2 linked regions of the Idiomarina loihiensis L2TR genome follow. The protein of the gene in region 1 interacts with the protein of each later gene in a pairwise test. Links are inferred from orthologs where the notes say so. Each region holds a gene or a part of one and is shown in the gene's direction. Other genes may lie near its edges.

Region 1 (3,146 bases):
AATTTACCGGAGTACCCGCGCGCTGAAGATTTAGAACGGTTTTATGAGCATCTTGAAAAGACTCTGGGTCAGACTGGGTTCATTGTTCCTCAGCACCCCGGACAAGTCATGACGAAATTGCGTCGTTTATTTAACCGAGCCCGCCCGGAAGAAAATGAAATTAATATTTTACGTGGCATCTTAGCCTCTGTGGACAAATCAACGGGTAATACTTGACTAAAATAGTCGGGAATGTAGAATCTCAATACATTAACGATGAATTAAACAGCAGAGGAAACCACCATGCGCCTGACGTCAAAAGGTCGATACGCAGTAACAGCTATGCTGGACGTTGCGCTTTTTACGGCAAATGGTCCCGTGCCGTTAGCGGATATTTCTGAGCGTCAGGGAATATCTCTGTCGTATTTAGAGCAGTTGTTTTCGCGCTTACGTAAGCATGGGTTGGTGGACAGTGTGCGAGGTCCCGGTGGTGGTTATCGTCTGGGCTGTGCCGCAAACGATATTTCTGTTGGTGCCGTTATTCACGCGGTAGACGAGTCAATTGATGCAACACGTTGTCAGGGTAAAGCTAACTGTCAGGGCGGCGAACGTTGTTTGACCCACTCTTTGTGGGAAGGGTTAAGCGACAGAATATCCGACTTTCTCGACGGTATTACGCTGGCCGAGTTGATGAAGAAAGAGGACGTCGGTGACGTTCTGAATAGGCAGAATGCGTTGCATAACCACAGTGAAGAAGAGATTAAGTTAAACTCTCACCTATAATATTGCCTTTAAGTTGTCAGGAGCAAGCAAGTGTCTAAGTTACCTCTTTATTTTGATTATGCTGCAACCACGCCGGTAGACCCTGTTGTAGCAGAAAAAATGATGGGATGTTTAACGCAGGATGGCTTGTTTGGTAACCCGGCATCGCGTTCGCATAAGTACGGCTGGCAGGCAGAAGAAGCTGTCGATATTGCCCGGAATCAGGTTGCTGACCTTATTAATGCCGACGCGCGCGAAATTGTTTTTACCTCAGGTGCGACTGAGTCAGATAACCTCGCCATAAAAGGCGCAGCTCAGTATTACTCAGATAAAGGCAAACACGTTATTACACTTAAAACCGAGCACAAAGCGGTTTTAGATACCTGTGCGCAGCTGGAAAAAGAAGGCTTTGAAGTGACGTATCTGGATGTCGGAACAGACGGCTTGCTGGATATGGATTTGTTCCGCTCAGCCTTGCGCGAAGATACGGTGTTAGTGAGCGTAATGCTGGTTAATAACGAAATAGGTGTGCTTCAGGATATAACCACTATAGGTCAATTGTGCCGTGAAAATGGCACAATATTTCATGTTGATGCTGCACAGGCCGCCGGAAAACTTCCGATGAATATGGTCACGTTACCTGTTGATTTAATGTCACTTTCTGCGCACAAGATGTATGGCCCTAAAGGTATTGGCGCATTGTATGTACGCCGCACTCCGCGAGTTCGGCTGCTGGCGCAAATGCATGGCGGGGGTCATGAGCGTGGCATGCGCTCAGGCACGTTACCAACTCACCAAATTGTCGGTATGGGTGTAGCGGCGGAACTGGCTCTTAACGAGCTGGAACTGGAGCCCGCACGAATTGAAAACTTGCGTCAGCGACTATGGAAAGGGGTTAGCCAGTTAGAAGGTGTAACTTTGAATGGCTCTGACCAGCAACGGGTTCCGCATATTACTAACATCAGTTTTGCCGGAGTTGATGGTGAACTGTTGCTAATGGCGTTAAAAGATCTTGCGCTCTCATCGGGCTCGGCCTGTACGTCGGCCAGTGTTGAACCCTCGTATGTGTTAAGAGCATTAGGCGTTGAACATGAGCTGGCAATGAGTTCATTGCGCTTTAGTATTGGGCGTTACACGTCCGAAGCAGATATCGATAGTGCGGTAGAGCTTATCCACCGCACTATCGGAACCTTAAGAGGCGCTGCTTAGTCCTTAAGCAGGCCAGCAAAGGTTTTACGGAACTTAGCCAGCTTCGGTGAAATTACCGCCTGACAATACGGGTTTTCCGGGTTTCTGGCGTAGTAGTTTTCGTGGTAATTCTCTGCCGGGTAAAAAGTCCCTAACTCAGTCACTTCCGTTACGATAGGAGCTGCAAATGCTGCATCGGCTTCAAGTTCCGCAATAATACTTTCCGCTTCACGTTTTTGCGCGTCGTTATGATAAAAAATTGATGTGCGATATTGAGTACCCACATCGTTACCCTGACGATTCACCTGAGTTGGATCGTGCAAAGTGAAAAAGATTTCTAAGATTTGACGGTAAGAGATCTGCTCTGGATCGTACTGGAGTTGTGCAACTTCGGCATGTCCTGTTTCGCCACTGCAAACCTGCTCGTAAGTTGGATCGATGGTATGCCCGCCAGTGTAGCCCGATTTAACCGACTGAATGCCTTTTACCTGAAGGAAGGCTGACTCAACACACCAGAAGCAACCCCCACCAAGAGTGGCTTGTTCATATTCATTGTTCGCCATGTCAGAACTCCTTATCGTCAAATAGACGTCTATATGGCTATATAAGTTCTCTCATCCTAGCTGAGAATGAATGAAAAAACAATCACTGGGTATTCGATTTCTGCGCCGATCTCACGTATAATCCGCGCGACTGATTTATCCCTTAATTTTATTGGAGTTTATAACCATGGCTTTAGAGCGCACTCTATCAATTATCAAGCCTGATGCAGTTGCAAAAAACTTAATCGGCGCTATCTATAACCGTTTTGAATCTGCTGGTCTTCGCATTGTTGGTGCTAAAATGATGCACTTAAGCAAAGAACAGGCAGAAGGTTTCTACGCAGAACACAAAGAACGTCCTTTCTTTGGCGCTTTGGTTGAATTCATGACTTCAGGCCCTATCGTTGTTCAGGTTCTTGAAGGTGAAGACGCTGTACGTAAGAACCGCGACATCATGGGTGCTACGAATCCTGCAGAAGCACTGGCAGGAACTATTCGTGCCGACTATGCTGAAACTATAGACGAAAATGCGGTACATGGTTCAGATGCAACTGAATCTGCTGCACGTGAAATCTCTTACTTCTTCAGCGACGAAGAAGTTTGCCAGCGCACTCGCTAAGACTGTATTCGAATGTAGCCTGATGCTATTGCATCAGGTGAGAGCCTGACGGAAAC
Region 2 (3,295 bases), 2.2 Mb from region 1 along the record:
AGCAGACATGGCGCTGCTTTATGGCTTAGGCTTCCCTCCATTCCGCGGCGGCCCTTTCCGTTATCTGGAAACGCTTGGCATGGACAACTTTATTCAACTGGCAGACAAGTACGCGCACCTGGGTGAAATTTATCAGGTTACCGACGGCATGCGCGAAATGGCTAAAGCCGGTAAATCTTACTTTGACACAACCAGCGCGAAGTAAGGCTTGAGGAGGTTATTAAAATGAAAGACATCGTCATAGTAGATTGTATTCGTACGCCAATGGGGCGTTCAAAAAATGGTGTTTTCCGCCATACTCGTGCCGAAGACCTCTCAGCTGCGCTGATGAAGGGCTTACTTGAGCGTAACCCGGAAGTTGACCCGGAAGAACTGGAAGACATTTACTGGGGTTGTGTACAACAAACCTTAGAGCAAGGCTTCAACATTGCGCGTAACTCAGCGTTAATTGCCGGCATTCCACACAAAGTAGCCGGTGTTACCGTTAACCGTCTGTGCGGCTCATCAATGCAAGCATTGCACGACGCTACGCGCGCTATTATGAACGGCGACGGCGACATCTTTATGGCCGGTGGTGTTGAGCACATGGGTCACGTACCTATGACCCACGGAATCGACTTTCACCCGGGCATGAACAAGTCTGTTGCAAAAGCTTCGGGCAGCATGGGTATGACCGCTGAACTGTTATCTCGTAAGTTCGGTATTACCCGCGAACAACAAGACGAATTTGGTGCACGCTCTCACAGAAAAGCGCACGAGGCGACGGTTGAAGGCCGCTTTGCTAAAGAGATTTACGCAATGAATGGCCACAACGCCGACGGCGAACTGGTACGTGTTACTGAAGACGAAGTGATTCGCCCAGAAACCACTGCTGAAGGCTTGTCACAGCTTCGCCCAGTGTTTGACCCTGCTAACGGTACGGTAACCGCTGGTACCTCGTCAGCCTTGTCAGACGGCGCCGCAGCCATGTTGGTTATGTCTGCTGACAAAGCCAAAGAACTGGGTCTGACGCCACGCGTTAAAATCCGTTCAATGGCCGTTGCAGGCTGCGATCCATCCATTATGGGTTACGGACCGGTTCCGGCAACAGAAAAAGCGCTGAAGCGTGCTGGTGTGTCTATTGACGACATCGACGTTGTTGAACTGAACGAAGCCTTTGCCGCACAGTCACTGCCTGTACTTAAAGGTTTAAAACTGTTCGACAAGATGGAAGAGAAAGTGAACCTGAACGGCGGTGCTATCGCTTTAGGTCACCCATTAGGCTGTTCTGGCGCTCGTATCTCAACGACGCTAATCAACTTAATGGAAGAGAAAGACGCGAAACTTGGCTTAGCAACCATGTGCATTGGCCTTGGCCAGGGTATTGCTACTGTCTTCGAACGCGTTTAAAAGAAACAGAAAAATTAGGGCGGTTTAACACTTTAACTGCTCAGAGGAAGGGGGGAGCGAAGGCTCGCCCCTTTTTATTGTCAGGAAAGACTCAGAAACACGCCGTGAACCCATTCTTGGGGGCTTGACTGCAGCCATCCATGGCTGCAGACAGTTTCTGAGTCTTTCCCGCCAACAAACAGCGGCGCAATCCATCACTCCCCCTCACCTATTAAGCGCGAAAGTGTTAAACTACTCGGCAATTTCGCTTAACATCTTTGAAAGAAGTCATGACCCAGATTAACTGCGACAAAGAACTCGATACCTTAGGCCTTAAATGCCCAGAGCCCGTAATGTTAGTTCGTGCGGCTATTCGTAAAATGGATGTTGGTCAGGTGTTACTGATTATTGCGGATGATCCCGCAACAACCCGGGATATTCCGGGCTTTTGCGAGTTTATGGAGCATGAATTGGTTGGTTCTGAAACCGAAGAAATCCCCTACCGCTACTGGGTTAGGAAATCTCATTAATAGCCTGATGCTTAGATGTCAGGCTTTGTCTTTATTCAAGTACATTTCCCAAAACTCGGCCTGACCTACGTCACCTAATTCATAAGGTGCAAAGCCGAAGTTCTCATAGGCTTTTTTCGCCCGGTCATTGTTCTCAAGCACTTCCAGTGTCAGCTTCACGCAACCGCGGAACTCTGCAAGTGTTTTCACTTCTTCAAGAAGTTTACGCGCAACGCCCTGTCCCCGGTACTCTGGAATGACGGCTATGTCATGAATATTCATTAACGGTTTTGCTGCGAAGGTTGAAAAGCCTTCTACACAGTTTGCAACGCCAATCGGAGTGTCACCATCGTAGGCCAGCAAAGAAAAGACATGGTCTCGTTTTGCCATTTCGTCTATCAGGCTTTCTTTAACGTCATCTGATATGCCCTCACCACCACCCATTGGGTCTTTGGCATAAGCATCTAACATAGCAATAACGGCATTACGGTGTTTGGGGTTGCTATAGTCCGCAAGAGTAATTTCTATCATTCTTCCTTCGCTCATTTTACAACGTAAACTGTTTCATTTGGTCAGCAACAGGCTGATAGCAATGACAGCTAGTAACATGGTCGTTCACCATACCAACTGCTTCCATAAAAGCATAGCAAATGGTCGGTCCGACAAACTTAAAGCCTTCCTTTTTTAACGCTTTTGCCATGCTTTGGGAAGCTTCTGTTTCTGTTGGGATCTCACTTTGCGTCGAGTACGCATTAATAATCGGTGAGCCACCTACAAACTCCCACAGCCACCGCTCAAACTTAACGCCCTTTTCTTCTAACCTTATATACGCTTCAGCGTTAGTAAAAATGGCATCAATTTTGGCCTTGCTACGGATAATATCACGGTTGCTGTACAACAATTCACGATCAGCGTCACTCATAGCCACAATAGCTTGTGGGTCAAAGCCTAAAAAGGCTTTCTCGTAACCACTCTGTTTGCGCAGAATAGTTAACCAACTGAGTCCCGCCTGCTGCCCGTCCAGACACAATTTAGCAAAAAGTTCTATCGGGTCGCTTACCGGACGCCCCCAAACATTGTCATGATAAGCGCGGTAGTCGTCAGCAGATTCACACCAGGAACACCGTTCTGGCTGATTATTTGTCATGCCTTCCCCTATAACCAAGGCGATTCAGAGGGTATAATCTACGCATATTTTTCGACCTTCGGTCAACCACAAATAACAAAGCAGAGAATGCGTATGTCGACGTACGATGTGAAAACCTTTCAGGGGCTTATTCTTGCTCTTCAGGATTACTGGGCTCAGCAAGGCTGTGCCGTGGTTCAACCACTGGATATGGAGGTTGGTGCGGGTACCTTTCATCCAATGACCTTTCTGCGCTCATTAGGTCCGGAGCCAGCCAGTTTTGCCTATGTGC

The links.
Region 2: the proteins of IL_RS10480 (region 1) and tusA interact in binary tests that used the Escherichia coli proteins (3 or more experiments, as listed by UniProt). The link is inferred for Idiomarina loihiensis L2TR from one-to-one orthologs.

What each region holds. Positions count from the first base shown.
Region 1 is NC_006512.1:2,181,124-2,184,269, reverse strand. The notes cover bases 52-2,871. They hold IL_RS10480 (IscS subfamily cysteine desulfurase), read left to right. Parts: upstream 52-792; coding sequence 793-1,950; downstream 1,951-2,871. Other genes in these bases: ndk (nucleoside-diphosphate kinase), read left to right, coding at 2,659-2,871; msrA (peptide-methionine (S)-S-oxide reductase MsrA), read right to left, coding at 1,947-2,492; iscR (Fe-S cluster assembly transcriptional regulator IscR), read left to right, coding at 283-762; trmJ (tRNA (cytosine(32)/uridine(32)-2'-O)-methyltransferase TrmJ), read left to right, coding at 52-216. In the rest of the region: more of trmJ, read left to right, coding at 1-51; more of ndk, read left to right, coding at 2,872-3,090. UniProt on the Escherichia coli protein: Master enzyme that delivers sulfur to a number of partners involved in Fe-S cluster assembly, tRNA modification or cofactor biosynthesis. Catalyzes the removal of elemental sulfur from cysteine to produce alanine.
Region 2 is NC_006512.1:9,287-12,581, reverse strand. Bases 310-3,278 are described here. They hold tusA (sulfurtransferase TusA), read left to right. Parts: upstream 310-1,658; coding sequence 1,659-1,898; downstream 1,899-3,278. Other genes in these bases: glyQ (glycine--tRNA ligase subunit alpha), read left to right, coding at 3,118-3,278; IL_RS00050 (DNA-3-methyladenine glycosylase I), read right to left, coding at 2,425-3,024; IL_RS00055 (GNAT family N-acetyltransferase), read right to left, coding at 1,917-2,408; fadA (acetyl-CoA C-acyltransferase FadA), read left to right, coding at 310-1,389. Outside these bases: fatty acid oxidation complex subunit alpha FadB, read left to right, coding at 1-205; more of fadA, read left to right, coding at 226-309; more of glyQ, read left to right, coding at 3,279-3,295. UniProt on the Escherichia coli protein: Sulfur carrier protein involved in sulfur trafficking in the cell. Part of a sulfur-relay system required for 2-thiolation during synthesis of 2-thiouridine of the modified wobble base 5-methylaminomethyl-2-thiouridine (mnm(5)s(2)U) in tRNA.